DNA from 4 places in the Photobacterium sp. AWH4_225 genome. Region 2 is predicted to be linked to each of the others. Evidence: predicted binding sites of a transcription regulator. Region 2 holds the regulator's gene; each other region holds the start of a gene.
What was found. The regulator MetJ, encoded in region 2, represses methionine synthesis genes. The targets are predictions, from matches to a motif close to TTAGACNTNTANANGTCTAA.

Region 1: a site for MetJ is predicted at 5,423-5,442, ahead of metN (methionine ABC transporter ATP-binding protein MetN). Genes of this name have one in related genera too.
Region 3: a site for MetJ is predicted at 1,412-1,431, ahead of ACXAD4_RS11630 (MetQ/NlpA family ABC transporter substrate-binding protein). Genes of this name have one in related genera too.
Region 4: a site for MetJ is predicted at 5,212-5,231, ahead of metH (methionine synthase). Genes of this name have one in related genera too.

Annotation. Positions count from the first base shown of each region.
Region 1 is NZ_JBSWTF010000001.1:634,612-642,533, reverse strand. Features, by position in the region: gene ACXAD4_RS03265 (ABC transporter ATP-binding protein) at 1-578, opposite strand, end outside; gene ACXAD4_RS03260 (extracellular solute-binding protein) at 591-2,426, opposite strand; gene ACXAD4_RS03255 (ABC transporter permease) at 2,463-3,506, opposite strand; gene ACXAD4_RS03250 (ABC transporter permease subunit) at 3,509-4,534, opposite strand; gene gmhB (D-glycero-beta-D-manno-heptose 1,7-bisphosphate 7-phosphatase) at 4,730-5,284, opposite strand; gene metN (methionine ABC transporter ATP-binding protein MetN) at 5,620-6,654, shown strand; gene ACXAD4_RS03235 (methionine ABC transporter permease) at 6,644-7,330, shown strand; gene ACXAD4_RS03230 (MetQ/NlpA family lipoprotein) at 7,428-7,922, shown strand, end outside.
Region 2 is NZ_JBSWTF010000001.1:162,764-170,685, reverse strand. Features, by position in the region: gene ACXAD4_RS00860 (bifunctional aspartate kinase/homoserine dehydrogenase II) at 1-2,405, opposite strand, end outside; gene ACXAD4_RS00855 (O-succinylhomoserine (thiol)-lyase) at 2,406-3,572, opposite strand; gene metJ (met regulon transcriptional regulator MetJ) at 3,750-4,067, shown strand; gene ACXAD4_RS00845 (malic enzyme-like NAD(P)-binding protein) at 4,166-5,416, opposite strand; gene rpmE (50S ribosomal protein L31) at 5,722-5,934, opposite strand; gene priA (primosomal protein N') at 6,169-7,922, shown strand, end outside.
Region 3 is NZ_JBSWTF010000001.1:2,478,629-2,486,550, forward strand. Features, by position in the region: gene ACXAD4_RS11630 (MetQ/NlpA family ABC transporter substrate-binding protein) at 545-1,348, opposite strand; gene ACXAD4_RS11635 (ABC transporter ATP-binding protein/permease) at 1,523-3,334, opposite strand; gene ACXAD4_RS11640 (aldo/keto reductase) at 3,481-4,449, opposite strand; gene malE (maltose/maltodextrin ABC transporter substrate-binding protein MalE) at 4,458-5,654, opposite strand; gene ACXAD4_RS11650 (alpha-amylase family glycosyl hydrolase) at 5,828-7,063, opposite strand; gene ACXAD4_RS11655 (LacI family DNA-binding transcriptional regulator) at 7,081-7,922, opposite strand, start outside.
Region 4 is NZ_JBSWTF010000001.1:261,815-269,736, forward strand. Features, by position in the region: rRNA gene ACXAD4_RS01385 (23S ribosomal RNA) at 1-1,907, shown strand, start outside; rRNA gene rrf (5S ribosomal RNA) at 1,992-2,107, shown strand; tRNA gene ACXAD4_RS01395 (tRNA-Thr) at 2,156-2,231, shown strand; rRNA gene rrf (5S ribosomal RNA) at 2,240-2,355, shown strand; gene metA (homoserine O-succinyltransferase MetA) at 2,600-3,541, shown strand; gene ACXAD4_RS01410 (cation:proton antiporter) at 3,799-5,088, opposite strand; gene metH (methionine synthase) at 5,292-7,922, shown strand, end outside.

The DNA of each region.
Region 1 (7,922 bases), 470 kb from region 2:
ACCGTTACATCCAACGCTGTTGTAGGCTCATCACAAATAAGTATGTCAGGTTTACATGCCAACGCCATGGCAATCATGACACGCTGGCGCATGCCTCCTGATAAGTTATGCGGATACTCCCTCAGCCTTTTTTCCGGCATCGGAATTTTGACCTTCCTCAGCATGTCCAGAGAATACTGGTTTCTCTCTCCCTTGCTCAATTCCGGCCGGTGCAACTCGAGCACTTCATTTAACTGGCGACCTATCGAATGCACCGGATTGAGCGCGGTCATCGGATCTTGGAAAATCATCGCAATCCGATTGCCCCGCATGGCATACATCTCCTCAGGGGGCAAGGTCACCAAGTCAGTGCCACGGTATAGGATCCTTCCGCCAACCACCTGCCCATAGGGTTTGGGTAATAGCCCCATGATCGACATCGCCGTGACACTCTTGCCACACCCAGACTCGCCAACAATCCCCAACGTCCTGCCCCTACGGACATCAAAATTGACACCATGGAGAATTTTCACCACCCCGTCATCGGTAATGAACTCTGTTTCCAGTTCGCGGACACTTAAAATCACATCATCTTGCATCATCGACTGACCTTACAGCTTATAGGTATCATCGATCACTGTGACCGGCTCAAATGTTTTACCTTTCTTCATGGCTGATTGCGTCGCTTTCTTTTCATCTTCATCAATCCAGAAAGTGGCTAGATCAACCACAGAAAACATGGCTTCAGTGTTTTTTGTCATTGCCGGAGACGGATACTTCATCCAACGCCAGTACCCTTCACGGGTATATGGCACCATATAGCCAGGGACAATCAGGTACTCATCCGTCACTATTTTCTGGATTTGATGGGAGATTGCCTGTTTCTTCTTCAGATCAAATTCTTGGCTATAACTATCAATCAGCTGATCCATCTCCGGGGAGTGGAAGTTGGTATGGTTGTTGGTTTGCGGCTTAGCATTCACCGAATGTAGGTATTCCCAGTAAGCCGGAATTTCCCCACCGCTCATATTAAGGAAGGCTAAATCGTGTTTCTTCTCTAGTACATACTTGAAAGCAGAAGAGCCATCAATCAGGTTCAAGGTGAATTCTAGGCCTGCTTGCTTCGCCTGCTCTTTAAGATAAGCAATGCGTGGGGTGTGGGGTTGGAAGCTATAAGTAATAGCAAAACTCAAGCGGTTACCGCTTTCATTAATCCGGATACCGTCAGGACCAATTTTGTCAAAGCCGGCCTTGTCAAAATACTCTGCCGCCAGTTTAGGATCGAAAATAGGCGGTTTATTATCACTACGGTCATAGTCACCATGGCCAAAACCCATACCATGTGGCTTACGCGAATAATCGCCACGTAGCACGTTGGCAATCATGCCATCGAAATCAGTCGCATAGGTCACACCCGCACGAACATTTCGATCATCCAGCATTGGCTGGGCTGTATTCATCCATAATCCACCAGCCCCTTGGACAACCTGGTTGAACCCCCAGAACTTATGGATATAACCATCTTGGTACGGTTTAGTATTGGCTTTTTCATGCCACAGGCTTGGCAGTACCAGGCCGAAAGTATCCAGACTGCCTTTTTCAAAATGCTTGCGGGCAATATCACTATCACGGATCACGGTAAAGCGAACTTTTTCGACATTGTAGCGGTTCTGGTAATAACGGTTGCTGTACCCCCACCAGTCTTCACCGACATGCTTGAAGGTCACACTCTTGCCTTTTTTGACCTTATCCATGTAATACGGCCCGGTGGTAGGCTCACTTTTGAAGTTGTAACGGCGAACGAAGTCATCATCGATGCCATCATTGTTCTCATCTTTTTTGGGCTTAAAGAAATGCTCTGGCCGAGGCTGCAAGCCATTGCTTGGCAAGTTTATCTGCAGCATCAACTCATCGTCAGTCATTTTTACCGCGGATTTAACGGCAATAGTGAAGTCATCAAACTTAACGACATCTTCGATTTTGTTGGTAAAAAAGTCGTTGTACCACGGCGAAATAATATCTTTGGAGCGGTAATACTTGAGCATGAACAAGTAGTCATCGGCGGTAACCTTTTCACCATCCGACCAGCGGGCTTTGGGATCCAGTTTAAAATAAACCGTTTGGTGGTCATCACCAAAGGCCCACTCACTCGCCAGCTGAGGGATCCACTTCCCGGTATTCGGATGGCGAGCAGCCAATTTAGGTACCCCATCCATAAAGAAATGGCGCAACCCTGAATTTGAATCCGGCCCGACACTGCGCAGCGTCTGTGGAAAGCTGGGCATATGGGTACGCAAGGTGCCACCAAACTTGGCTTCAGAAGAAGCAAACAACGGCTCTTCCATGTTTGACTCCCAGATCAAACCAGCAGGTAACTCTGCTGCCTGTGCGTAACTACCGAATGCGGTAAGTAACGCGATAGCTGAAATGTTGAGCATGTTTTTCATTATCAATATCCTTATTCCAACAGCTGCAAGCCAAGATTAAACATAGCGGGTAAATTTCTTCGGATCGAAGGCGGCCCGTATCGCTTCACCGATAAAGGTCACCATCACCAATACCAACACAATGGCACTGACAACCGACGTGACTATCCATGGCGAATCCAAATTCGATTTGCCTTGCTGGAGCAGTTCCCCCCAACTCGGGGTGGGCGGCATCAGACCGAGACCAAGATAGTCCAGCGCGGTCAGGGCGGTAATGTTTGCCGCGATGGTAAATGGTGCCAGCGTCACAATCATCACCATGGTATTTGGCAGAATGTGATTAAAAACGATCCGCATGGTCGACGCACCCAGCGCTTTCGCCGCCATCACATATTCCCGAGCCGACTCCTTGTAAGTCATGGTTCTCATGTACCACGTCATCCCCATCCAACCGAACAGCACATTAATAGCAACAAACAGGGCAAAGGTCGGCTGGGTGATCGACACCAGAATCATGATGACATAGAGGAACGGCACCATTGACCACACCTCTATTAAGCGTTGGACAAACAGATCGAACTTGCCACCAAAAAAGCCCATGGCACAACCAACTGCGGTTCCTATCGCGTAGGAGATCACCATGGTTATCAAAGCAAACCCCATTGCCGTGCGGAAGCCATAAACCAGGCGGGCGAGAATATCGCGGCCAATCACATCCGTGCCTAAATAGTGCTTATCGATAGCACTCGGAGCCGTCGGCGGAAAATCCCTAGAAAAGTCCTGCTCATAGGGGTTCCAGGGTACTAGCGGCATGATGACAAAGTTGTCACCGCCCTGCTCGACAAACGTTGTTTGTAATAAACGATAATCCGTCTCACCTGCAGCAGCCTGGCCAAAATCCGTTGCCAAACGAACATCCGATAGCACCGGAAAGCTATACTCCCCGTTGTATTTCACCACCAATGCCTTGCTGTTGATCAGCAGTTCGGCAAAAATCGACAGGACCAGCAGGCACGACAGCAATAAGAAAGACCAATATCCTCGTTTAATTTCCTTGAAGCGCTTGATCTTTTTCAGGGTGAGAGGGTTTAAATTCAACATGATCAGGCTCCAAACCTCACTCGAGGATCAACGAGGGCAACGCAAATATCGGAAATGATATTGCCCATCAACAGCATGCCGGCATTGATGGCGACAATGCCCATCACCACTGGATAATCGCGCTCGATGATCGACTCGTAGCCAAGTAAGCCGATGCCATCAATATTGAAAATAACCTCGATCAGGAACGAACCGGTCATGAAGAACAGCAGGGAATTGCCAAAATGGCTGGCAATCGGGATCAGACTATTGCGTAAGGCATGCTTGCGAACCGCCTTATTAAACGGTAACCCTTTGGCAATTGCGGTACGGATATAGTCCGATGAAAGGTTTTCCATCAGGTTATTTTTCATTGTCATAGTCAGGGTGGCGAAGTCGCCAATGAGGTAGCAGATCAGTGGCAGCACCGCATGCCACATCACATCCTTGGCCCGCTCGAAAAAGGTTTCGTAGTCATCGAAATCATCCCCTACAAATCCCCCCATCGGGAACCACTCCAGGTGATAACTGAACAAAGTAATGAGCAGAACCCCTACAACATAGCCGGGTAAGGCATAACCGATAAAAATCAATATGGATGAGCCGGAATCAAACACCGAGCCGTGCTTGAGAGCCTTGTAGTAACCGAGGGGAATAGAAATAAAATAGCTAATAAAAAATGTCATGCCGCCGTAGAACAGCGATACCGGCAACCGCTCAGCAATCATATCGGACACGGGTTCGTAATAACGGGTAGACTCGCCGAAGTCCAGTACCATTAATTTACCGAGCCACTCGGTGTAGGCCTCTACAACAGGCTTATCCAAACCATAAAATGCATTCAACTCGGCAATTTGATCCTCTGATAATGCTGAGTTACCGCCTGCCGATGTCATCGCAGCAGCACCATCACCTTGTGCCTGCATATTGGCCAGCATCCGCTCGACAGGCCCGCCGGGGACAAAGCGAGTAATGGCAAAGATAAGGATTGTGATCCCCAAGAACGTCGGGACCACCAGTGCCAAACGACGCAAGAAATATGACAGCATGTTTTAACTACTCCATGTTAAACAGGCAAAGTTCATAACCTCGATACCACCATCCGCAAATGGCGAAAAAACAGCGTCGAAAAACGCCCGGTTATTTTAACTTTATAATAACAACGGCGTAGAGGAAGAGATTTAGCAGGAAAAAGATAAAACAAAGGCCGCAGAGTGCGGCCTTGATAACAAATGAAGGTTAGATTATCGCGCAGCTAACCAGGCAGGTACATCAGCGACACTATCGAGTACAGCATCAGCCAGTTGCTCACCTTCTTCGGTGATTGCTTTACCGGTACGGACCAGGATTTTAGTCCCCACTTCGGCTGCAGCTGCGGCTTTCATGTCATCGGCCTTGTCACCGATCATCACCGAGCCAGCCATATCAATTTTGAGGAAGTCACGGGCAGAGATAAACATCCCAGGCTTAGGCTTGCGGCAGTTGCAATCCTGCAGGTAGTCACCCTTGCCTTCTGTTGGGTGGTGCGGGCAGTAGTAGATACCGTCGAATTCAACACCGTTGTCGACAAAGTTCCAATCCATCCACTCGGTCAGGGTCAGGAACTCGTCTTCGGTAAACATGCCACGGGCAACGCCAGACTGGTTAGTCACCAATACCAACATGTACCCCATCGCCTTAAGTTTCTTACAAGCTTCAAACACACCCTCGACATATTCAAAGTCATCGGTCGTGTGAACATAGCCATGATCGATGTTAATCACACCATCACGGTCAATAAAAACTGCTGGTTTGGCCAAGCGTCAGCCCTCTGTCTCGCTGTATTCGTTATGCCCCAAATTATGGCACGGCTGGCAATGGGATTCACCTGTTTCTCTCAACCCTATAAAGAAGAACAACCTATAATTGTCACACTGATATTATGGCTATAAAGACATTTAGACGTCCAGACGTAAAAATATCTATTGACTTCATTTATGTTAGCCCATAGCATCAAAGCCATAGATGCAATTGGCAGACAGGCTTCAAGCATCAATAAAATAATGTAAATGCAATACACAACATAACAATATACCGGTCGCCGCCACTGATGGGCGTGCCCGTCATCAACACGGTATAGGATTTGGGAAAAACGATGATAGAAATAAACAGAGTCAATAAAGTCTTCTATCAAGGGGCCAAGGAGATCCACGCTCTGCGTGATATCAACCTGACCATTGAACAGGGCACCATCTTCGGGGTAATTGGTTCTTCCGGTGCCGGTAAAAGTACCCTGATCCGCTGTGTTAACCTGCTCGAGCGCCCGACCAGCGGTCATGTCATTGTTGATGGTATCGACCTAACGCAACTCTCAAACAAAGAACTGACCCAGGCCCGTCGCAAGATCGGCATGATCTTCCAGCACTTCAACCTGCTGTCGTCCCGTACCGTTTTCGACAACGTTGCCCTGCCTCTAGAACTGGCCGGTATCAGCAAAGCTGCTATCAAAGCCAAGGTCGACGAATTGCTAGAGCTGGTTGGTTTGGCTGACAAGAGCGAGTCCTACCCATCCAACCTAAGTGGTGGTCAGAAACAACGTGTGGCGATTGCCCGTGCACTGGCTTCTGATCCAAAAGTGCTGCTGTGTGACGAAGCCACCAGCGCCCTTGACCCAGCGACGACCCAGTCGATCCTGACACTGCTTAAAGAAATTAACCGCAAGCTCAACCTGACTATCTTGCTGATCACCCACGAAATGGATGTCGTCAAAAGCATCTGCTCCGAAGTGGCGATTATCGGGGGCGGTGAACTGGTCGAAAAAGGCCCGGTCGGCGATATCTTCGCCCACCCAAAAACCGAATTGGCACGCGAGTTTATCCGCTCAACCTTGGATCTCTCCATTCCGGAGGACTACCGTGCCCGGATGGTTGAATCCCGCGTCGACAACAGCTACCCGCTGATCCGCCTTGAGTTTACCGGTGCGTCGGTCGATGCCCCACTGATTTCCCAGGTGGCTCGCGAGTTCAATATTGATATCAGTATCCTAAGCTCAGACATGGACTACGCCGGGGGCGTCAAGTTCGGTCTGATGCTGGCCGAGTTCTTCGGAACCGAACAAGCGGCAGAACAAGCCATTAACTTCCTTCGCGATCACAAAGTAAATGTAGAGGTATTGGGCTATGTTGCTTGATTCAATTACCACCTGGTGGACCCAGAACGAACGTTTGGTTGATCTACTGATCGATGCCCTCGGCCAAACCCTGATCATGGTCTTTGCATCTGGCCTTATTGGCTTTTTGATCGGTATCCCGGTCGGCGTTGCCCTGCACCTGACCAAAGCAAATGGCCTGCTGGCCAACCCGGCGCTCAACAAAGTGCTGGGGATCGTGACCAACATCGGTCGCTCTATCCCATTTATTATCCTGCTGGTAGCGATTATCCCGTTCACCCGTTTTGTGGTGGGCAGCTCAATCGGTACTGCGGCAGCTATCGTGCCATTGACTGTCGGCGCGATCCCATTTATTGCCCGCTTGGTTGAAGGAGCGCTATTGGAAGTGCCAACCGGTTTGGTGGAAGCGGCCCAGGCAATGGGGGCGACCCCACGCCAGATCATCAGCAAGGTACTGCTGCCTGAAGCGCTACCGGGCATCATCAATGCGGTCACGATCACCCTTGTGACCCTGGTGAGCTACTCGGCAATGGCCGGTACTGTCGGTGGCGGCGGCCTCGGTGACGTCGGTATCCGCTACGGCTACCAGCGTTTTGACGGTACCGTTATGCTGATCACCGTGGTGATGCTGGTTATTCTGGTTCAACTGATCCAGTCTGCCGGCGACCATTTGGTCAAGCGCTTCGACCACAGGTAACGAGCGGCACGAATAACGAACAACGCCGATAACAAACAACAGAATAACCATATTCCATCTAGTATTACGGAAAACCCCAGTTTTAAGGAGAAGTAACATGGCTTTTAATTTGAAGAACCTATTCGCCGTCGCCGGCCTGGCATCAGCATTGGTACTGACCGGTTGTGGCGAAAAAGACGCAGTGGTTGATAACAGCAAAGTTAAAATTGGGGTTATGGCTGGCGCTGAAGAACAAGTAGCTGAAGTTGCAGCGAAAGAAGCCAAGGAGAAATACGGCCTAGATGTTGAGCTCATCACCTTTACCGATTACGTTTCACCGAATGCCGCACTAGAAGAAGGTTCTATCGATGCCAATGCCTTCCAGCACAAGCCATACCTTGACCAGCAAATCACCGACCGTGGCTACAAGTTTGCTGTTGCCGGTAACACCTTTGTTTACCCGATTGCAGGCTACTCAAGCAAAATCGAATCTATCGATGAGCTAAAAGACGGCGACCAGATCGCAGTACCAAACGATCCAACCAACCTTGGTCGTTCACTCCTTCTACTCGAGCAGCAAGGCCTGCTAAAACTGAAAGAAGGTGTTGGCCTG
Region 2 (7,922 bases):
GCCAAGCGGTTGATATCAGATAACAGCGCCCCTGCCGTCACATCGCGGCCAGCACCCGGCCCACGGATCACCAACGGGTTATCACGGTACCAACGACTCTCGATAGCAAAGATGTTGTCGCACGGCAGCAAATTGGCCAAAGCATGCTCACGAGATAGCGCTTCAATGCCAACCACTGCCTTGCCGTGGCGATCAAGCCTTGCGACATAGCGCAATACCTTCTCTTCTTTCTGCGCTTTGCGCAGGCGCTCGTGGAGCAGCTCATCCAGCTCGACAGATTGCTCGAAGAAGTCATCCACCCCTAGCGATGCCAATGAGTCAGGCACCAAGGTTTCCACCTTGACCTGCTCTGGCTCAAGCGACAAGCCTGACTCTCGGGCGAGGATCACCAGTTTGCGCATCACATCACTGCCATCCAGATCATGGCGCGGATCCGGCTCGGTCAGCCCCTGCTGCCAGGCCAGCTCAACCAGCTGGGAGAATGGTACCGAACCATCATATTGCTGGAACAGCCATGATAGCGTGCCGGAGAAAATACCCGACAAGGCAATGATCTCATCACCGCTTTCGCGCAAGTCACGCACCGTATGGTTAACCGGCAAGCCCGCTCCCACCGTTGCATTGTAGAGCCAGAAACGGCTGCTCTTGGCAAACGCATCAAGCACCTGATGATAGCTTTCACCCGAAGCCGAGCCTGCTACCTTGTTGGCCGAGATCAGGTGCAAACCCGACTCTGCAACCTGCGGGTAACGCGCAGCCAGCTCACTGCTGGCGGTAACATCCAGCACAATAACATCGTCGTAGGTATTGTGGGCCAGCACCGACAACCACTCATCTCCGCTGTATTCAATCGACTCATCATCAAAACTATGCTGGGCACGGCTGGCATCAATTCCGTCAAAATCAATCCAGTGACGGCGGCTATCAACCACACCAATCAGGGTAAAGCTCATACCATGACGCTTTTCCAAAGTGGCTTTTTCGGTCTCGAACAATTCCAGCCAACGGCTGCCGATATTCCCCTTGCCACAAAGCACCAAACCAATTCGCTTCTGGGCCTGGAACAAGCTTTGGTGAATACCTTGGATCAAACTATCGGTATCGGCCTTACGCAGTACCGCCACCAAACTCAACCCTGATTCAGACTCAGCAATAAACTCCAACGCCTGCCCTTTAAGCTGCTGATAGAACCCATAGCAATGCACCGCGTTGTTCACCACGCCGGCCCCTACCGCTGCAACCAGCGAGAAACCTTCGCGCAAGCGCAACTCGGCGGCAATACCACTATCCTGAAGTTGGGCTAGAACACTGTTAACGACCTCGGCGGTATAAGCCAGCTGTACCCGGCCCTTATCCGGCTCGAAACTGCTGGCAAGCGGCTGCAATTGAGTTCGCTGCAAAAAGCGTTCGATATCGGTAGCAATCGGCGCAAAATCATGGGCGCGGGTCACCGACAGCTCGATCAGGCATACCTCATCAAGCGAAGTGATGATCTTGGCACCGCGTCCCGACGCCAGAACCCGCTCCACCCGTGTCGAACCCTGCTCTGGCTGATGGCTGCAACGCAACGTCAGATCAATCGCACTTTGCGCGACCGGCTGCAAGGTACGGCTATGCAAAACTGGCGCCGCCAAACGGGCCAGCTCGCTGGCTTCATCTAGGCGAAGTAATGGCAGCAAACAGGCATCGGCGACCTTACGCGGGTCGGCACTGTAAACACCGGCCACATCACTCCAAATCGTTACCCTGTCGACATCAGCCAAAGCCCCGATAACAGTTGCAGAATAGTCTGAGCCGTTGCGGCCAAGCAGCACCGTCTCACCCACGCTGTTTTGCGCCATGAAACCGGTGATCACAACACGTTGCTGGCTGTACTGAGCCAACTGCTCCTTGAGCAACGGCCAGGACTGGGCACGGTCAACTTCCGGCTGGGCTGAGCGCTCAGCCCGCAGGAAGCAGCGCGAGTCAAGATTGACAGCTGGTAGCTGCAGCTTGGTCAGCAAAGCTGCCAACAAACGGGCCGACCATTGTTCACCATGGCCCAAGACCTTGGCCTGCTCTGCCTCTGACAGTGGCTTTTCCGCCATACCTGAAAGCACACCCAGTTCAAGATGCAGCTGGGTCAGTAGCTCATCCGCCGCTTCGCCGTCGAGCAATGATTCAATCAATGACTGTTGAAAGCTACGCAGAGACTGTAGGGCCTCATGAGCCTGGCGGCCGTCTTTGTCGAGCAATTCAAGCCATTCAATCAGGCGGTTGGTGGTTTTGCCTGCTGCCGATACAACAACCAGATCGTTTTCACTGGAATACTCGCGCAAGATCTCGGCCACTCTTAGGTAGCACTCAGGATCCGCTAGGCTACTACCGCCAAACTTATGCAATTGACGCGTAACAGGATGACTCATTTATGCTACCTCCGCCGCTTTGTTGAAAGCTTGCTCCAGATCGGCAATCAAATCCTCAGGATCTTCAAGGCCAACCGACAATCTCAGCAGGGAAGGCTTAAGCCCTGCCTCGGCCTGGGCCTCATCAGACATCGCACGGTGGGTCATGCTCGCAGGGTGACAGATCAAGCTTTCCGTACCGCCTAGCGATTCCGCCAATGAGAAACATTTTAGTGTTTTAACAAACACTTCAAGCTGTGCCATGCCGCCGGCAATCTCGAAGCTGAGCATGGCTCCGAAGCCCTTCTGCTGCTTGAGTGCTATCGCATGGCCCGGATGCTCTGGTTGGCTCGGGTGGTAGATGGTACCTACCAGCGGCTGCTGTTGCAGGTAAGTCAGGATCTGGCGGCTGTTTTCTTCATGCATACGCATTCTCGGCGCCAGTGTACGCAGGCCGCGTAACGTCATGTAGGCATCAAACGGCGCGCCGGTGGCACCGATACAGTTTGCCCACCAGGCAATCTCCTCGGCATGCTCTGCCTGCTTGGAGATCAATACCCCACCGACAACATCTGAGTGACCATTGATGTATTTAGTGGTGGAGTGGACAACAAAATCGGCACCAAGGGCAATCGGCTGCTGGAGGATCGGAGACAGGAAAGTATTATCTACCGCCACCAGCGCGCCAACTTGCTTAGCTGAAGCACAAATTTCTTCAATATCAACAATGCGCAACAATGGATTCGACGGAGTTTCGACCCAAATCAGCTTGGGCTTGAGGGCCAGAGCTTCGGCAATTGCAGCCGGATCGGTCTGATCAATAAAGCGAACTTTGAAATCACCCTTGGCTGCGCGGGTATTAAACAAACGATAAGTACCGCCATAGCAGTCATGCGGGGCAATAATCAAATCATCCGGGCCAATCAGCGCAGAAGCCAACAGGTTGATTGCCGCAGTCCCACAGCTGGTCACCACTGCGCCAGCGCCTCCTTCTAGCTCTGCCAGGGCATCGGCCAATGTGTTACGGGTCGGGTTGCCCGAGCGAGAATAATCAAATTCTGGCACCTCGCCCAATTGCGAAAAGCTGTAGGTCGAGGTTAAATAGAGAGGAGGTACCACAGCATTGTACTGGGTATCAGATTCGATGCCGGTGCGAACAGCGACGGTAGCTAGCTTCTTGTCACTCATTTTTACTTTCCTTGTCAGGGTGGCCCTGCCGAATAACTTTTATGCAACAACATAGCGACAAACACCGAAGACGTCAACACTTCTAGACGTCTATATGTCTTTGCTTATGGCGGTAAATCCCGCTAAAATTCAGGCATACTATATTTCATCACTTTTATATCGCTGAGAAGGTAAAAAATGGCAGAGTGGAATGGCGAATACATCAGCCCTTACGCGGAACACGGTAAGAAAAACGAACAAGTAAAAAAAATTACAGTTTCGATTCCATTGAAGGTTCTAAAAATCCTGACCGATGAGCGTACCCGCCGTCAGGTCAATAACTTGCGCCATGCAACCAACAGTGAGTTGCTGTGCGAAGCCTTCCTGCACGCTTACACCGGACAGCCGCTTCCTACCGATGACGACATCCGTAAAGATCGCCCGGACGATCTGCCAGCCGAAGCCAAAGCGCTGATGGAAGAAATGGGGATCACCTACGAAGACATCAACGAGTAAGTGAAACCATCACTTTCTCCTCATAATGCCAGCGTATTATGACCATAAAAAAACCAGCCCTTCGGCTGGTTTTTTATTTGCTTGGCTCAATACGGAAATTATTTCGCTTCCATGTAGCCAACCGGCATGTCAATTTGGGCAACACCCGAATCGACTGCAGCCTGGGCAACCGCTTTGGCCACACGTGGTAGCAAACGAGGGTCCATTGGCTTAGGAATGATGTATTCAGGGCCAAACTCAAGCTTGTCAGCACCAGCGGCGACGACCACTTCTGCCGGTACTGGCTCTTTGGCCAATGCGCGGATGGCATCAACGGCTGCCAGTTTCATCTCATCATTGATTTCGCTGGCACGGACATCAAGTGCGCCACGGAAGATGAATGGGAAACAGATAACATTGTTCACCTGGTTCGGGTAATCCGAACGGCCCGTACCCATGATCAAATCATCGCGTACCGCATGGGCCAGCTCAGGCTTGATTTCAGGATCTGGGTTAGAACACGCAAACACCACAGGCTTGTCAGCCATCAGCTTCAGCGCTTCAGGGGCAAGCAGATCCGGACCTGATACACCAACAAAGATATCCGCGCCTTCAATCACATCTTCCAGCGTACGCTTATCCGTGTTGTTGGCAAACAGCTGCTTATACTCGTTGATATCGTCACGACGGGTGTGGATAACACCCTTGCGATCCAGCATGTAGATTTTCTCGCGCTGGGCACCACATTTGATCAGCAGTTCCATACACGCTACGGCCGCAGCACCGGCACCCAGACAAACAATCACCGCTTCGTTGATGTTCTTACCCTGAAGTTCCAGAGCATTGAGCATACCCGCAGCAGTCACAATCGCCGTACCGTGCTGATCATCATGGAATACAGGAACATGGCAACGCTCAATCAGGCGTTTTTCGATTTCGAAGCAGTCAGGGGCCTTGATATCTTCCAGGTTGATACCACCGAACGTATCAGCAATGTTCGCCACCGTATCAACAAACTCGTCGATGGTGCGGTGCTTCACTTCGATATCAATCGAGTCCAGGCCAGCAAAGCGTTTGAACAGCAGCGCCTTACCTTCCATCACAGGTTTCGAAGCCAGCGGGCCAAGGTTACCCAGGCCAAGGATAGCAGTACCGTTGGTGATAACGGCAACCATGTTGCCTTTACCTGTGTACTTGTAGACATTTTCTGAGTTTTGCGCGATTTCACGTACCGGCTCAGCCACGCCCGGGCTATAAGCAAGAGCGAGATCTTCTACGGTATTGGCTGGCTTGGTGAGCTCGACAGCAATTTTTCCTGGTACTGGGTATGCGTGGTAGTGAAGGGCCTGTTGGCGAAAATCTTCAGACATAGTGTTCGAAATCCTGACTGGAGGTGACTTTATTTTGGAATTTGGACATAGATCATATTCTATGGCAGCACAAAATCCTAGCACCGAACATCTGGTCGATCCAATGATTCCCGGACCGAATGTTCAACATCGATGGGGAATAGCACGGCTGAAGCGGAAGCAGCAAGACGGATTCGCCACTCTGGCAGGTTCTGGTATACAGATCGGGAATAAAACAAGCGGAATACTGGAATAAAAGAGGGGTTATCGCGGGCATAAAAAAGGGGATGCTTGCGCATCCCCTTTTTCGAAATTCATCTGGCAAATTACTTGCTAGAAAGCGCACCGAAACGCTTGTTGAATTTGTCGATACGACCACCAGAGCTAACCTGACGCTGCTTACCAGTGTAGAAAGGGTGACACTTGTCGCATACATCAAGGTTGATGTCTTTACCCATAGTAGAGTTAAATACGAAAGTGTTGCCGCAAGAACAACGAGCGTTTACTGCAGTGTACTCTGGGTGAATACCTTGTTTCATGGGATAACCTCAAAAGTAAGGCCGTGTCGCTCTCCCGATCCTAAGCCGGGCACCACACGTCGTTAATAACAGAGCGTAACGGTTACATTACCAATACGCCAAATTCAGGCGGCGTATAGTAATCAATCGTGCTGCCCAGATCAACCAATATGCGCCTTTTTTCGCCGCTTTGCCGCCTGACTCTGGGCAAGGTACACTTCTCTATCTTAGTACATGCGGATTTAGCGGTTAGATATGACGCCCAACATAGCCCGAGTGGCCCTTCCTGTTCCCCTGGACAAGCAATTTGATTACTTGGTCAAACATGACCAGCAGCCAGTGATCGGCGGCAGGGTCAAAGTGCCTTTTGGACGCCAGCAACTGGTTGGGATCGTCATGGCACTGACCGATAGCTCCGATTTTCCCCTCAACCAGCTCAAGCCTATCCAAAGCGTATTAGATCAAGAGCCTCTATGGGGTCCTGGCCTGTTCAAACTCTTGACCTGGGCCAGCCAGTATTACCAGTATCCGCTGGGTGACAGCCTTGCCAATGCCATGCCTGCCCTATTGAGAAAAGGACGGGAGGCGGCACCGTCGGCGCTGAAGATGTGGCAGCTGACCGAAAGTGGCCACAATCAGCCTTTAACCGCCCTCAAGCGCGCTCCGCGCCAGGTACAGGTGTTGACCATGCTGCGCCAAGATACGCTGAGCCATGAAGCCCTACTGGCAGAAGAAGTTAGCAGCGCGACGTTGAAAACGCTGGCTGACAAAGGCTGGATTGAAACCATCGAAAAGACTCCGGCTAGCCGCAGCTGGCAGGCAGAGTTTGCCATTAATGAAGAAAAGCCCCGGCTCAATGAGGAGCAGGCGCTGGCGATTGCCAGTGTCAACGCCAACCCAGAATTTGGCAGCTACTTGCTCGAAGGCGTGACCGGCTCGGGCAAAACCGAGGTTTACCTCAACTTACTGGAACCGGTATTGGCAGCCGGTAAGCAAGCGTTGATCCTGGTCCCGGAAATCGGCCTGACGCCACAGACCATCAACCGCTTCCGCCGCCGCTTCAATGTTCCATTGGAGACTATCCATTCCGGGCTCAATGACACCGAACGGCTGTCTGCCTGGCTGGCCGGACGCGATAACCAAGCCGGGATCATCATCGGCACCCGCTCGGCGCTGTTCACCCCGTTTGCCAACCTCGGCATCATTATTGTCGACGAAGAGCATGACGCCTCTTACAAGCAGCAAGACAGTCTGCGTTATCATGCCCGGGACCTGGCGGTGATGCGTGCCAGCCAGGAGAATATTCCGATCATTCTCGGCTCGGCCACACCGGCCCTGGAGACCTTGCACAATGCCAAAAGCGGCAAATACCATCACCTTACCCTGTCTCGCCGTGCAGGTAATGCCCAGGCCGCCAGCCATGGTGTGCTTGATCTCAAAGGACAATACCTCGAAGCTGGGCTATCTGCACCGCTTATTGCCAACATGCGCCAGCATTTGGACGCGGGTAACCAAGTCATGTTGTTTCTCAACCGACGCGGCTTTTCGCCTGCGGTGATTTGCCATGACTGTGGCTGGCTGGCCGAGTGCAAGCGCTGTGATGCCTACTATACCTTCCACCAGCAAAGCGGCGAGCTGCGCTGCCACCACTGCGGGACGCAGCGCCCGATGATGCACCAGTGCGGCCAATGCGGTTCGACCCAGCTCAACGCAGTGGGGGTCGGCACCGAGCAGCTCGAGCAGCAGCTCGAAGCCTTGTTCCCAACCTACAAAACGGTTCGCATCGATCGCGATAGTACCCGACGCAAGGGGAGCCTTGAGAATTACCTCGAGGCGATCCGCAATAACGAATACCAAATACTGATCGGCACCCAGATGCTGGCCAAGGGGCACCATTTCCCCGATGTCACCCTGGTCGCCTTGCTCGACGTCGACAGCGCATTGTTTAGCAATGATTTCCGGGCCAGCGAACGCCTCGCCCAGTTATTTATCCAAGTTGCCGGCCGGGC
Region 3 (7,922 bases), 2.3 Mb from region 2:
CGTCCCTCCATTATTGTTATTACGGGTAATTAGACGATGGGGAACAAGGTCGAGTTCATTCCAGCCTTTACCTAAATTACCTGTTGTATATGGGGTATCATTACCCCCTAAGCTATTTGGATCTTGACAAGTGAAATTTAAATCCGTATTAGGAAGAGTATTACTGCCATCAATTAGTGTGGGGTTACCGTCGTTACGGCACCCTTATAACGTAAATTGAACAGTGTTTGGAGCCTGTTCGAATGCCTGAACAGGCAATGTCGAAATACCCAATGAGAAAGCGATTCCCCATAGAGCGTGCCGCTTTATTCGCTCAAAAGCATGAAGTTTCATACACCTAACCCTCTGTTATTATCTTTATTCCAGTTATCACTAACGGAGCGACACCGCTCCCTTCGAAACTGTTACTTAAAAAATTAGTCAGATGATTTTGAATGAACTTGTTAATTGCGCGACATTTCGCTTTATGAGTCGAGTTATTAAGGGTGAGAATGGAATATCCCGACAGTTTTATCGGGATTTCATTAATAAAAGTACAAAAGAATTAACTCGCAGGCTCAATAGTCCCTTTGAAGGTGTCCTGCATGAAGTCCTTAATCGGCTGTGACTGGAAGATGCCTACGATTTTTTGGTAGGTAGTGTTCGCTTTATCTTCCTCACGGGCAGCGATGACCATTACCGCTAAAGGCGCGTCTTTGGCTTCGAGGAATAAACCCTGCTCTTTAGGATTTAGGCCCGCTGACATCACGTAGTTCATAGTAATGGCTGCGGCATCAACATCATCCAAGCTTCTTGGTAGTTGAGCGGCCTCAACCTCAATGAACTTCAGCCCTTTCGGGTTTTCAGCAATGTCATGCAATGTCGCGGTGAAGCCAACATCTGGTTTCAACGTAATTAGCCCAGCATCTTCTAGCAGTAGCAAACCACGCCCGCCATTGGTTGGGTCGTTAGGAATGGCAACCTGTGCATTGGCTGGCAAATCGTTAAGCGAGCTGTATTTATTGGAGTAAATGCCCATCCGCATCAGAATCGACTCGCCAATCGAAACCAAGTCACTGTTATGGCCTTTATTGAAGTTCTGCAAAAACGGCAGGTGCTGGTAGCTGTTCAGCTGAATACTGCCATCAGCTAGCGCGGCATTGGGCGTGATGTAATCAGAAAACTCCACCACCTCGATATCCAAGCCTTGTTTCTTCGCCTCAACAGCAACTGCTTCAACCACCTGTGCATGCGGCCCTGACGTCGCGCCAATTTTAATCACTGACGATTCCTGCTGGCCGCAAGCCGTTAGGCCGACTAAGGCAACAGCCGCAATTATCCATCGATTCAGCTTGGTATATTTCTTCATGGCTCTTCCTTGAATAAGCATTTCTACTTCTTTACTTAGATGCGTGAGTTCAGACAAGTTACTTTAGACGTCTGAACGTCCATAATATAGCGCCTTGTTAATAGATCAAACACTTAATTAGCACCAATATAGATCTATATGGTATTTATTATTCCACTTGGCGATAAGCCAATCCTAACCTTTCATATGCTTGAACTGCAGCTCGACTAGGCGCTGGTATAGCTCGCTACTTTGCATCAATGAAGTGTGATCGCCGATATCCACCAGCTGACCCTGATCGAACACAGCAATTTGATCGGCATGCTGGATCGTTGAAAGGCGGTGGGCAATAATCAAGGTTGTTCTTCCTCGCATCAACTCCTCAAGAGCAAGCTGTACATGGTATTCGCTTTCACTGTCCAGTGCGCTGGTTGCCTCATCGAGCAACAAGATCTTCGGATCTTTCAAGATCGCCCTGGCAATGGCAATTCTCTGGCGTTGACCGCCAGACAGCCTAACCCCGCGTTCGCCTAGGAAGCTGTTGTAGCCATCCGGCAAGTTTTGAATAAACTCATGGGCGTGGGCTTTCTTGGCTGCCTCAATCACCTGTTCATCCGTTGCTTCTGGATTACCGTAACGAATATTGTGGAATACATCATGGCTGAACAAAGCCGGTTGCTGAGGTACCAGCGCCATTTGCTGACGTAATTCACCGGGCTCAAACTGACGGATATCGACCCCGCCCAATGTAACCTTGCCTGATTGCGGATCGTAAAATCGCTGCAACAGCTCGAACAAAGTCGTCTTGCCGGCACCTGAAGGCCCGACTAACGCGAGTACCTTGCCTTCTTCGGCTATCAATTGTAACTGCTTGATTGCAGCTTGATCCGGCCTAGATGGGTAGCAGAACGTCACATCATCAAACTTCACCTCAGCCGACAGTGATTGGGTAGAGGCTGAGTTTTGGCTGGGCGCAACAATGTGGCTGTCGACATGAAGCAGTTCAACCAGCCTTTCTGTTGCACCCGCTGCGCGCTGTAATTCGCCCATTACTTCAGAAATAGTCGCCAACGAAGAAGCGACCATAATGGCATAAAAGACGAACGCCCCGAGATCACCCGCTGACATCACCCCATTGATAACATCGCTACCACCGACCCACAGCATCCCAGCGATGGCACTGAACACAATCACAATCACGCCAGAAATCAAAATCGCCCGCTGCTTAACCCTTTGGCGGCCGATCTCAAAAGCTTTCTCGACCTCATCAGCAAATGAAGCCCTTTCCTGCTGTTCATGGCTATAGCTCTGTACCGTCTTGATATGCTCAATAGCTTCCCCGGCATAGCTGCCAACATCAGCCATTGAATCTTGGCTTTTACGCGACAATGCTCTAACTCGCCTGCCGTAAATCAAGATCGGAACCAACACAAAAGGCACCGATGCCAATACAATCAGCGTCAGTTTTATATTGGTCGCGAACAGCATGATAATCGCGCCTAAACACATCAAGGCACTGCGCATTGCCATGGAAAACGACGAGCCGATTATGCTCTGCAATAAGGTAGTGTCAGTGGTGAGGCGCGACATGATCTCGCCGCTACCATTGGTCTCGAAGTAACTCGGATGCAAAGTAATGACGTGATTAAACACTGCCAGCCGAATATCGGCACTGACTCGCTCCCCGACCGAAGAAACTAAATAAAAGCGGAAGAAGGTCCCAATAGAGATAAGCACGGTGACGACAAGGATAAACTGAATGGCATTGGCAAGTTCAGTAGTCGATTGCTGGGAAAAGCCCTCATCAATCAAAATACGTACCCCGTGCCCTACAGACAAGGTGAGCGAGGCGGTAAAGACCAATGCCACCAGCGCGGCCAATACCTTGCCACGATATGGCTGTACAAACTTCACCAACTCCAACAAGATACTGAGGCTCTTGCGTTTGGCTTTCGTCTGGCTCTCCTGGTTCAACACCGGGTTATCGATGGGGGTCTGAGTTTCCATATTGACCTTAAATGCTTGATGCCGTGTTTCAAGCATATCACTAAGATATTGTGGTGAAAGCAATAATCTAATGCCGATAATAAAAGGCCGATAATAAAAAGGCCCACAGGTAACCTGCAGGCCTTGTTTTTATCCGTTAGTTTCTTTTACTCAACGCCCCACTTACGGACAATGTCTTCAGCCTTCAGTAATACCTCATTGTCCAAGACCTTGTTGAGGCATAGTGCGTTTTCCCTCACCTGCTCAATCGTATGCGCACCTGCAATCACCGGCCCTACCTCAGGCTGACGAGTTAGCCACTGGATAGCAATATGCGACAGTGGGACTTGGGCTGTCTGGGCTAGCAATTTAAGCTCTTCAACACAGTTGAAATATGTATCGAACGCTTCCCCATTGAGTTTCGGGTTGTTATGGCGATCATCATTCTGATCCCAGTTGTTTGTTCGCATCAACTTACCCGTTAGCAGCCCCTGCATCAAAGGTGAATACGGCAAATATTTGATGTCATTGTCAGCACAAAACGGGATAACTTCATCACGCGCCCGGTAATCTAGCGGAATACCGTGGTAACTCTTAGGGTTTTGCTCAATTAGGTTATACAGCCCTTGGAAAGTCGCGACTTCCACGCCCTCCATCATTTCACGGGTCATATCCAAAGAGTAGTTAGATACCCCTACATGCCGGATCTTGCCTTGTTGTTTAAGCTCGGCAAGCGCTTGGGCTGTTTCTGAAATCGGCGTATCGGGATCAGGCCAATGCACTTGGTAGAGATCAATATGGTCTGTCTTCAAACGAGCCAATGATTCATCCACCTCGCGGAAGATACTGCTGGCACTCAAGTCATTCTTCACATTGTTGTTGCTATCCCAAACCAGGCCGCACTTGGTCGCAATCACTACTTTGGAGCGTTCCACTCCCTCAAGCGCTCTACCCAGCACCTTTTCAGCATGCCCTAGCCCATACACTGGCGCAACATCGAAGAAGTGGATGCCATAATCCACCGCCGCACGAATCGCATCAATCGAGTCGCTATCACTGGTATTGTTCCAGGTGCCGCCGATTGCCCAGCAGCCAAAACCCAGCGATGATGTGTTGATATCTTTAATGGTTTTCATGGTTGTTCCTAGTTTTCTGTTTTTTCCGCGTTGGCCAGCACACGGGTTTCAAGACGTTGTAATGATTTTTCAATGGATTCTCGATCTTCAACAATATTGGCAATGGCATCGGTCATTCCGTGCCAGTATCCCAACAACTGCGGAATGTTTGGCATGACATCGCCGTTGCTCGCATTGATGAGAGAAGCCTCAATTCTTGGATCATTCGCTAACTCCTCAGAAAAAGCAGTGAGCGCTGGCACACCAATCGGTACCTGGCTATTCATGTATTCAAGTGAATCTTTGGAAAGGAGGTAGTTTTCAATAAACTCCGCAGCGATATCCGCATTCGGGGTTGAGGTATTGATCCCGGCCATCAAAATGCCGACGAAAGGCCGTGAAGGCTTCCCTTCAAACTTAGGTAATTCCGCAATACCATAATTAACGCCGAGCTTATCGATATTGGCCCATGACCATGGACCATTGATGGTATAAGCGACCTCGCCATTAATGAATGCGGCCTCGGCGCGCGAGTAATCCATATCACCGGAGATAATATCTTTATCGACAATATCTTTAAGGAATTGCATTGTCCGAATCGCTTCAGGGCTATTCACACCCGTGTTATTCGGGTTGAACCCTTCTGGGGTAAGCTCAAAGGTATAAGCCCCCGCACTTGAGAACAAAGGATGCGTGAAATATGGGTTTCTCAGATCCCAAGCAATCGCTTTTTTCCCTTGCTTACGCAGTTCTTCATCGACTTTATACAGGTCTTCCCAATTTTTCAGTGGCTCCTTGATAACATCTTTGTTGTAAATCAGTGAGAGTGACTCTGCAGCTATAGGGTAACCATAAATCTTGCTCTTATAGCTCATTGCTTCCCATGTATAAGGCGCAAATTTCTCTTTAAAGCTCGCTGACGGTTTGATTTCTTTGACGAATCCAGCCTCGGCATAACCTCCGAACCTATCATGGGCAAAAATCATAATGTCAGGCCCTTTACCCACCGAAGCGACTTGGGTAAACCTTTCTTCAAGTTGGACAGGAAATTCAACATTAACCTTAATGCCCATTTCTTCTTCGAATTTTTCAACCGCATAAGTCATGCCTTTTTGGCCTTTATCCAAAGGCATCCATACGGTTAATTCCGAATCAGAAAACGCAGCAGCATTAAAAGAAGCGATTGCACATGATACAGCTAGACTCAAGATGGTTTTATTTTTCATATTCATATCCCTATAGCTTGTATTGTTAGATTTATTTGGGGTGTAGAAATCCCCCAAACAATCAAACGATTTGTTCGTTATTGCATATTAAAAATCAAGCACCCTCTACCACCACAGTTATATATGGTGATTAAGATATTTAATAAGTTTTATTTAGAATGGACGTGAAATTATCATTTCACTATGATGATATATTCAAATGGTGATAACTTTCCTTGTTTATTAATATTGTTAATTTGATATTCTTGAGTTTGTTCAGATAAATTAATGATTACCTCAACACAATTCGCTTCTTTTTCCCGGCTAAAAGCAACAACACTTGGATTACCTGTTTCCAGCATCAAAGGCATTGCACCATATGGTCCGTTCCACAATGCTTGGTTTTCACGTTTAAGAGTCAATAATTCAGAATAGAAGCTCTCTAGCTCAAACGTTTTCCAGTCAATGTTATCTTTTTCAAAGAAGGCCAGTCGTTTATCCAAGTAAGCTTCTTGCCCACTATAAATAAGTGGCATGCCATACAGTGTTGCGGCTAATACTGAAAATGCCTTGAATGCGTCACCGAAAAACTCTTCATCACTGGCTTCCCATGTATTCTTATCATGATTGGTGGTAAAGACCATTCGATAGGCATCTGTCGGATATTCAGTAAATAACGCATCAAGGTACTTAGCAATATCTTGTGCGGTCTTTTCCTTTTTAACGATTGCACCCATCAGTTCATAAAAGCCCCAGTCATAGGTCATATCAAAGGCTTTATTGTGCAACTCCGGCGACGACCATTCGGCTAGCATAAACAAGTGCTTAATTTGGTGTAGCTGTTCTGTGGCAAACTCCCAAAAAGCGGTTGGCACCAGGCCGGCGACATCGCAACGGAAGCCATCGATATCAAACTCATTGACCCAGTAAGCCATGGCGTCCGTCATGCCTTGCCATAGTTCCTTGTTTTGGTAGTCAAGGCCGATAACATCAGTCCAGTATTCCGTTTTCCTTGGGTCAACATAGGTGTAAGGGAATAATTCCCCCTTTTCATTACGCTGATACCAGTCAGGGTGCTGCTCAACCCATACATTGTCCCAAGCGGTATGGTTGGCAACCCAGTCAAGGATGACATACATCCCCATATCATGGGCGGTGTTTACTAGCTCTTTGAGATCCGACTCTGTGCCTAACGATTCATCGATGGCTAAATAGTCCCTCGATGCATACTGGCTACCTAATGTGCCTTTTCTGTTTTTTTCGCCAACCGGATGAATTGGCATCAACCAAAGAATATCAACACCCATCGATTTTAATCGAGGAAGGTGTTCCATAAATGCATTAATGGATCCGTCCTCGGTATATTGGCGCAGGTTCACTTCATAGATATTTTTGTCTTTAGTCCATTCGGGATGGTTAAATCCACTCATTCTTGTTCCCTATATCATTAATTACGTGGCGTGCCGGTAGACTCCCTAATAATAAGTTCCACTGGCATCAAGGTTTGAAGCTTTGTTGGTGACTCACCAGAAATAAGTTGAGTGATTGCCTTAGCAATAGGTTCACTCGAATTAGTTAAAGGTGCACATGTTACCGTCATAGGTGGCTCAAATTTTTCGGTTTCAAAATGAGCGACCCCATCATCGTGGGCAATAACAGAAAGGTCAGTACCAATTTTCAGCCCCACCTCTTTTGCGATGGTGTATATGCCATGGGCAACCTTGCTGCTGTAACAAATAATAGCGGTTGGTTTATCTTTTCCGTCAAGTAATTGCTTGGCCAGGTTTTCGCCGTCCCTCACTGAAGGGGCGCAATGTAATACCTGGCACTGATTAGTATTGAGGTTATTTTCAGTAACCGCTTGAATAAAACTGTCCGAGCGTTTTTTGGCGAACGCTTGTTTCTCATCGCCATTGATGAGCACAATTCTCTCATGGCCTAATTCGCACAAATATTCCACGGCTTTAGAAGATATCGAGCTGTTATCAATATCGTAATACGCATATTCGAGAGCACTGGTATCGTGGCCATGCACAACAAACGGAATATTTTTCTCGATAAGGAACTTGATACGCTCGTCATTCACCAGCGGTGCTTTTACGATAATGCCATCAACGGCACTTTTCGAAACGAAGTTTTTCAAACCCTCGACATTATCCCCCATCGTCGATGAGTTAATCAGCAGGTCATAGCCGTTGGCTTGAAGTGTGTGGCTAATATAAAACAGCTCCTGCAAGAAAGTCGGCGCACACACTAGCTCCTCGGGAGACTGAAGCATGATCCCCACCA
Region 4 (7,922 bases), 99 kb from region 2:
CTAAGGTCCCAAAGTTATAGCTAAGTGGGAAACGATGTGGGAAGGCTCAGACAGCCAGGATGTTGGCTTAGAAGCAGCCATCATTTAAAGAAAGCGTAATAGCTCACTGGTCGAGTCGGCCTGCGCGGAAGATTTAACGGGGCTAAGCTATACACCGAAGCTGCGGCAATGCCTTTATAGGTATTGGGTAGGGGAGCGTTCTGTAAGCGGTTGAAGGTGCATCGTAAGGTGTGCTGGACGTATCAGAAGTGCGAATGCTGACATGAGTAACGATAAAGGGAGTGAAAAACTCCCTCGCCGGAAGACCAAGGGTTCCTGTCCAACGTTAATCGGGGCAGGGTGAGTCGACCCCTAAGGCGAGGCCGAAAGGCGTAGTCGATGGGAAACGGGTTAATATTCCCGTACTTCTTACTATTGCGATGGGGGGACGGAGAAGGCTAGGTGGGCCTGGCGACGGTTGTCCAGGTTCAAGGGTGTAGGCTGTAATCTTAGGCAAATCCGGGATTACACTAGGCTGAGACCCGATGTCGAGGTGCTACGGCACTGAAGTCATTGATGCCATGCTTCCGGGAAAAGCCTCTAAGCTTCAGATAGTAAGGAATCGTACCCCAAACCGACACAGGTGGTCGGGTAGAGAATACCAAGGCGCTTGAGAGAACTCGGGTGAAGGAACTAGGCAAAATGGTACCGTAACTTCGGGAGAAGGTACGCTGCCGGCGGTGAAGAGACTCGCTCTTGGAGCTGCTGGCAGTCGCAGATACCAGGTGGCTGCAACTGTTTATTAAAAACACAGCACTGTGCAAAATCGAAAGATGACGTATACGGTGTGACGCCTGCCCGGTGCCGGAAGGTTAATTGATGGGGTTAGACTTCGGTCGAAGCTCTTGATCGAAGCCCCGGTAAACGGCGGCCGTAACTATAACGGTCCTAAGGTAGCGAAATTCCTTGTCGGGTAAGTTCCGACCTGCACGAATGGCGTAATGATGGCCACGCTGTCTCCACCCGAGACTCAGTGAAATTGAAATCGCAGTGAAGATGCTGCGTACCCGCGGCTAGACGGAAAGACCCCGTGAACCTTTACTACAGCTTGGCACTGAACATTGACCCTACATGTGTAGGATAGGTGGGAGGCTTTGAAACCGAGTCGCTAGATTCGGTGGAGCCGTCCTTGAAATACCACCCTTGTAGTGTTGATGTTCTAACGTCGCCCCGTTATCCGGGGTGCGGACAGTGCCTGGTGGGTAGTTTGACTGGGGCGGTCTCCTCCCAAAGCGTAACGGAGGAGCACGAAGGTGGGCTAATCACGGTCGGACATCGTGAGGTTAGTGCAATGGCATAAGCCCGCTTGACTGCGAGACTGACAAGTCGAGCAGGTGCGAAAGCAGGTCATAGTGATCCGGTGGTTCTGTATGGAAGGGCCATCGCTCAACGGATAAAAGGTACTCCGGGGATAACAGGCTGATACCGCCCAAGAGTTCATATCGACGGCGGTGTTTGGCACCTCGATGTCGGCTCATCACATCCTGGGGCTGAAGTCGGTCCCAAGGGTATGGCTGTTCGCCATTTAAAGTGGTACGCGAGCTGGGTTTAGAACGTCGTGAGACAGTTCGGTCCCTATCTGCCGTGGGCGTTGGATGATTGAGAGGGGCTGCTCCTAGTACGAGAGGACCGGAGTGGACGAACCTCTGGTGTTCGGGTTGTGTCGCCAGACGCATTGCCCGGTAGCTAAGTTCGGAATCGATAACCGCTGAAAGCATCTAAGCGGGAAGCGAGCCTCAAGATGAGTCATCCCTGAACCTATAAGGTTCCTGAAGGGTTGTTGGAGACTACGACGTAGATAGGCAGGGTGTGTAAGCGTTGTGAGGCGTTGAGCTAACCTGTACTAATTGCCCGTGAGGCTTAACCATACAACACCCAAGGGGTTTTTACGGACTCCGCAAACACTTGGATGAGTGTTGAGAACATCAGCTTTCAAGATTGTAAGAATTTTGCTTGGCGACCATAGCATTATGGACCCACCTGATCCCATGCCGAACTCAGTAGTGAAACGTAATAGCGCCGATGGTAGTGTGGGGCCTCCCCATGTGAGAGTAGGACATCGCCAGGCTTCCAATTTCGGAAATTCGCAAACGCGGGTTTCGACGCAGAATTGCGTGCTGGTATAGCTCAGTTGGTAGAGCGCACCCTTGGTAAGGGTGAGGTCCCCAGTTCAAATCTGGGTACTAGCACCACGATTTTGTTCAGCGACAATAGCACAGCGGTACCACCTGATCCCATGCCGAACTCAGAAGTGAAACGTTGTAGCGCCGATGGTAGTGTGGGGCCTCCCCATGTGAGAGTAGGTCATTGCTGAACACTTCTTCAAAACCCAGCCTAACGGCTGGGTTTTTTCATTTCAGGCGATAAATAAATCGCGCCTCTTTCATACCTTCCTTGTTTCATGAGTATTTCTCACCTTTACGTGCCACATCATCTATTCTTTTAATCTTGTTTTGCTTGCACCTTGGCGTGATCTCTTATAGTTTTATTTAGAAATCTGGACGTCTAAACATCTCTGGTGGGGCAGAGCAGACGGAAAAACGTTTAAGGAGAAGCACCCATGCCGATTAAGATCCCTGACAAATTACCAGCAACCGATATCCTACGGGGAGAGAATATCTTCGTGATGTCGGAAGCCCGTGCATCGAGTCAGGAAATCCGTCCTTTGAAGGTGCTGCTGCTAAACTTGATGCCGAAGAAGATCGAAACGGAAACCCAGTTCTTGCGTCTGCTTTCTAATAGTCCGCTACAAGTCGATGTCGAACTGCTACGCATTGATAACCGGCCGACCAAGAATACGCCGACCGAGCATCTCGATACCTTCTACCGTCAGTTCGAAATGGTGAAAGACCGTAACTTCGATGGTTTGATTGTCACGGGTGCCCCGCTGGGTTTGGTGCAGTTTGAAGATGTGCTGTATTGGGAAGAAATTCAAACCATCATGAACTGGGCTAAGGAGCATGTGACTTCAACGCTGTTTGTGTGCTGGGCAGCCCAGGCGGGATTGAAGCTACTGTACGACCTGCCTAAGCGCACCCGTAAGGAGAAGTTGTCTGGGGTATATTGGCACCGAACGCATGACTGCCACAACCCTATCTTGCGAGGGTTTGATGATTCATTCTTGGCGCCACACTCCCGCTTTGCCGACTTCTCACCAGAGTATTTGGAAGAGCATACTGATCTAGATATTCTGGCGACGTCTGAGCAGGCCGGCGTGTACTTGGCAGCGACCAAAGACAAGCGAAATGTGTTTGTAACCGGTCACCCGGAGTATGACGTTGATACCCTGCATAATGAGTATGTCAGGGATGTCGGGGAAGGAATGGAGCCAAATGTACCGGTGAACTACTATCCGGACAATAATCCAGACAACCCACCCATTGCTAGCTGGCGTAGCCATGGTCACCTGCTGTTTTCTAACTGGCTAAACTACTGTGTCTACCAGCAGACTCCTTATGACTTGGAGCATTTCTCGGAAGCCAACTTCACCACAGATGAATAGCCTGTTGCCGAATAACACAATACTTGCAGAGTAGGCAGTTATCCTGCTTTACGCATGCGGCCCATGCACTAGGATAAAATTTCAAAACCTACCCGCCAGGGACGGTCCGGGCTGGCGTTCCAGGGTTGGAGCGACATGGATGTCACTTTTGCGTTTTTGAAATTTACATTCTGGTGCTTGGGACGTTCTTTCAACTGTAATAGAAAAAGTTTCCAGCAAAAAAAAGACCTGCCGAAGCAGGTCTTTTTTTATCGTAGCTATTTACTTGGGCTATTTTCGGCTTCCCACAGTTTGGCTTTGTGGATCAGCGGGGTAATCGTCGAACCCTGAATCAATATTGAGAACACCACCACAGAGTAGGTCATCACCAGCATAATCTCCCGCACATCAATGTTCTTGTCAGGGATCACCATCACCCCAGCCGGTACAGCCATGGCCATCGCAAGGGCAAGACCGCCGCGCAAGCCACCCCAGGTCAGGATCTTGACTGACATCGGGTTGTAGTCGCGGTAGCGGTTGAAGCCAACATAGGACAGCTTGATGCTGAGGTAACGGCTGAGCAGTACTAACGGTACGGCAATGACCATCAATACCCAGTCTTCCTGATGGAAGCTGAACTGCAGCATACTCATACCAATCAATAGGAACAGCACACCGTTGAGGAATTCATCGACCAATTCCCAGAAGTGATCGAGATGATCTTCACTCTCCTTGGAAAAACCAATGTAGCGGGTCCAGTTGCCAATCATGATACCTGACACCACCATCGCCAATGGCCCTGAAACATGGATGACATCGGCAAACACGTAGCCAGCGGTCGGGATACCTAAAGTCAGTAGCAGCTCCATCGAATGGTCATTGGTAGAGCTGATCAGGTAATGGAAGATCAGGCCCAGTGCGAAACCGTAGGCGATACCGCCGATGGCCTCCTGCAGGAACAGCTGGCCGACACCAAGAACGGTAGGGGCTTCGTTACCGAAAGCGATGGTAAATAGGGTAACGAAAATGACAAGGCCGAAGCCGTCATTGAATAAAGATTCGCCCTCAATCTGGGTAGAGATACGCTTTGGCGCATCGAGTTTTTTTACAATGGCTAGTACGGCGATCGGGTCAGTCGGTGAAATCAGCGAGCCGAAAATCAAACAATAGATCAAATCAAGCTGGATACCGAGCACCTGGCAAATCCCCCATAGGGAAAACCCGATGAAGAAGGTCGAAAATAACGTGGCGGCAAGGGCCAGGGTGGTGATTTCCCACTTTTGATCTTCTAGGTGAGGCAGTTTGATCCCCAAGCCACCCGCGAACAACAAGAAACCTAGAATACCCTTGAGCAAGAAGCTCTCGAAGTTGATCTCGCCAAGTTGGCTTGCAGCAATGTCTTCTAGATGGAACCAGCCATTATGCCCGGCAACAATGATGCCCAGAGATAGCACCAACGCCCCAGCAGTGATGGCGATAGTGGTCTGCATTTTTCCTATTTTGCTGTTTACAAAGGCGATAAGCATTGCTGCTGCCGCCAGGAAACAGAGGGTGCTGTAAACTGACATCCAGTGACCTCGATGGTATTTGAAAGTAAAGCTGAAAATTGTGTCAAAATATAAATCTATCGTTGCCCGATAGCTATCTTTAATTTCTTACAATGAGTTAAAAATTAATCAACGAAAAGCCCTTTAGACGTCTAGATTTCCATTTTTGCTATGGTAGGATGTGAATTAGCTGTAACAATAGATAAGGAAGTAAAGCGGTGTTGATGGGCAAGGATTTACTAAATAAGCGCTTGGCAGAGCAGATCCTGATCATTGATGGTGGCATGGGCACCATGATCCAGGATTATAAGCTGGAAGAGCAAGATTACCGTGGTGAGCGTTTTGCCGACTGGCACATGGATCTCAAGGGCAATAACGACTTACTGGTACTGACACAACCGCAATTGATCAAGGATATTCATGCCTCATACCTTGAGGCCGGTGCTGATATCCTGGAAACCAACACTTTCAACGCAACCACGATCGCGATGGCCGATTATGAGATGGAAGCGTTGAGTGCCGAGATCAATCTCGAAGCGGCCAAGCTTGCCCGTCAAGTGGCCGATGAGTGGACGGCAAAGACACCGGATAAACCACGATTTGTGGCTGGTGTATTGGGCCCGACCAACCGCACCTGTTCTATATCGCCGGATGTAAACGATCCTGGCTTCCGAAATGTTACTTTTGATCAGCTGGTTGAGGCGTATGCCGAATCAACCCGTGCTTTGATTGAGGGTGGTTCGGACATCATCCTTATCGAGACGATTTTCGATACTCTTAACGCCAAAGCCTGTGCCTTCGCGGTGGACACCGTGTTTGAAGAGCTGGGCTATGCTTTGCCGGTGATGATTTCCGGTACCATTACCGACGCTTCCGGCCGTACGCTATCGGGCCAGACCACTGAGGCTTTCTATAATGCCTTGCGTCATGTAAACCCTATTTCTTTTGGTCTGAACTGTGCTCTGGGGCCAGATGAGCTGCGCCAGTATGTTGAAGAGCTGTCGCGAATTTCCGAGTGTGCGGTCTCTGCGCACCCCAATGCCGGCCTGCCGAATGCCTTTGGTGAATATGATTTGTCACCGGAGGAGATGGCGGCCCATATCAAAGAGTGGGCCGAAAGCGGTTTCTTAAACTTGGTGGGTGGTTGTTGTGGTACTACGCCAGAGCATATCCGTCAGATTGCTGAGGTTGTGGCAGAGGTCGCGCCTCGCGCATTGCCGGAGCTACCGGTAGCCTGCCGTTTGTCTGGTCTTGAGCCGCTGACTATTGAAAAAGATACCTTATTCGTCAACGTGGGCGAGCGAACCAACGTGACCGGCTCGGCCCGTTTCAAGCGCTTGATCAAAGAAGAATTGTATGACGAGGCGCTGGAAGTAGCCCGCCAACAGGTAGAAAACGGCGCCCAGATCATTGATATCAACATGGATGAAGGGATGCTGGACGCCGAAGCGTGCATGGTGCGCTTCCTCAACCTGTGTGCCTCTGAGCCAGAAATCTCCAAAGTCCCAATCATGGTCGACTCCTCGAAGTGGGAAGTGATTGAAGCTGGCCTGAAATGTATTCAGGGCAAGGGGATTGTTAATTCCATCTCGCTCAAAGAGGGCAAAGAGAAATTCGTTGAGCAGGCCAAGCTTATCCGCCGCTACGGTGCCGCTGTAATTGTGATGGCGTTTGACGAAGTTGGCCAGGCGGAAACCCGCGAGCGTAAGCTGGAGATCTGTACCAATGCCTACCGCATCTTGGTTGATGAAGTTGGCTTTCCGCCAGAAGACATCATCTTTGATCCGAATATCTTTGCGGTAGCGACCGGTATCGAAGAGCACAACAACTATGCGGTTGATTTCATCGAAGCCGTTGCGGATATCAAGCGCGATCTGCCGCATGCAATGATTTCCGGTGGGGTGTCCAACGTCTCGTTCTCGTTCCGCGGCAATAATTACGTCCGTGAAGCCATTCATGCTGTATTCCTGTACCACTGTTTTAAGAACGGCATGGATATGGGCATCGTGAACGCCGGCCAGCTTGAAATTTATGACAATGTCCCGGAAAAGCTGCGCGAAGCGGTAGAGGACGTGGTTCTGAACCGCCGTGATGATTCGACCGAGCGCCTGCTGGATATCGCTGCTGAATATGCCAATAAAGGCGTGGGTAAAGAAGACGATGCGTCGGCGCTTGAGTGGCGCACTTGGTCGGTAGAAAAACGCCTTGAGCATGCTTTGGTCAAGGGGATCACCGAGTTTATCGTCGAAGATACCGAAGAAGCGCGCCTCAATGCGTCCAAGCCGCTCGAAGTGATCGAAGGGCCGTTGATGGATGGCATGAACGTGGTCGGTGACTTGTTCGGTGAAGGTAAGATGTTCCTGCCGCAGGTGGTGAAATCAGCCCGGGTAATGAAACAGGCGGTTGCCCACCTAGAGCCTTATATTAACGCTGCGAAACAAGCGGGTGCGACAAACGGTAAGATCTTACTGGCAACAGTAAAAGGCGATGTCCACGATATCGGCAAGAACATTGTTGGTGTGGTACTGCAGTGTAATAACTACGAAATCATCGATCTCGGTGTAATGGTACCTTGCGAGAAGATCCTCAAGGTCGCCAAGGAAGAGAATGTCGATATCATCGGCCTGTCAGGCCTGATCACACCTTCTTTGGATGAGATGGTCCACGTGGCGAAAGAGATGGAGCGCCAGGGCTTTGACCTGCCGCTGTTGATTGGTGGGGCCACGACGTCAAAGGCTCACACGGCGGTGAAAATTGAGCAGAACTACAGTCACCCGGTGGTGTATGTGAACAATGCTTCTCGAGCGGTTGGTGTATGTACGTCGTTGCTGTCTAATGAGTTGCGTCCTGCTTTT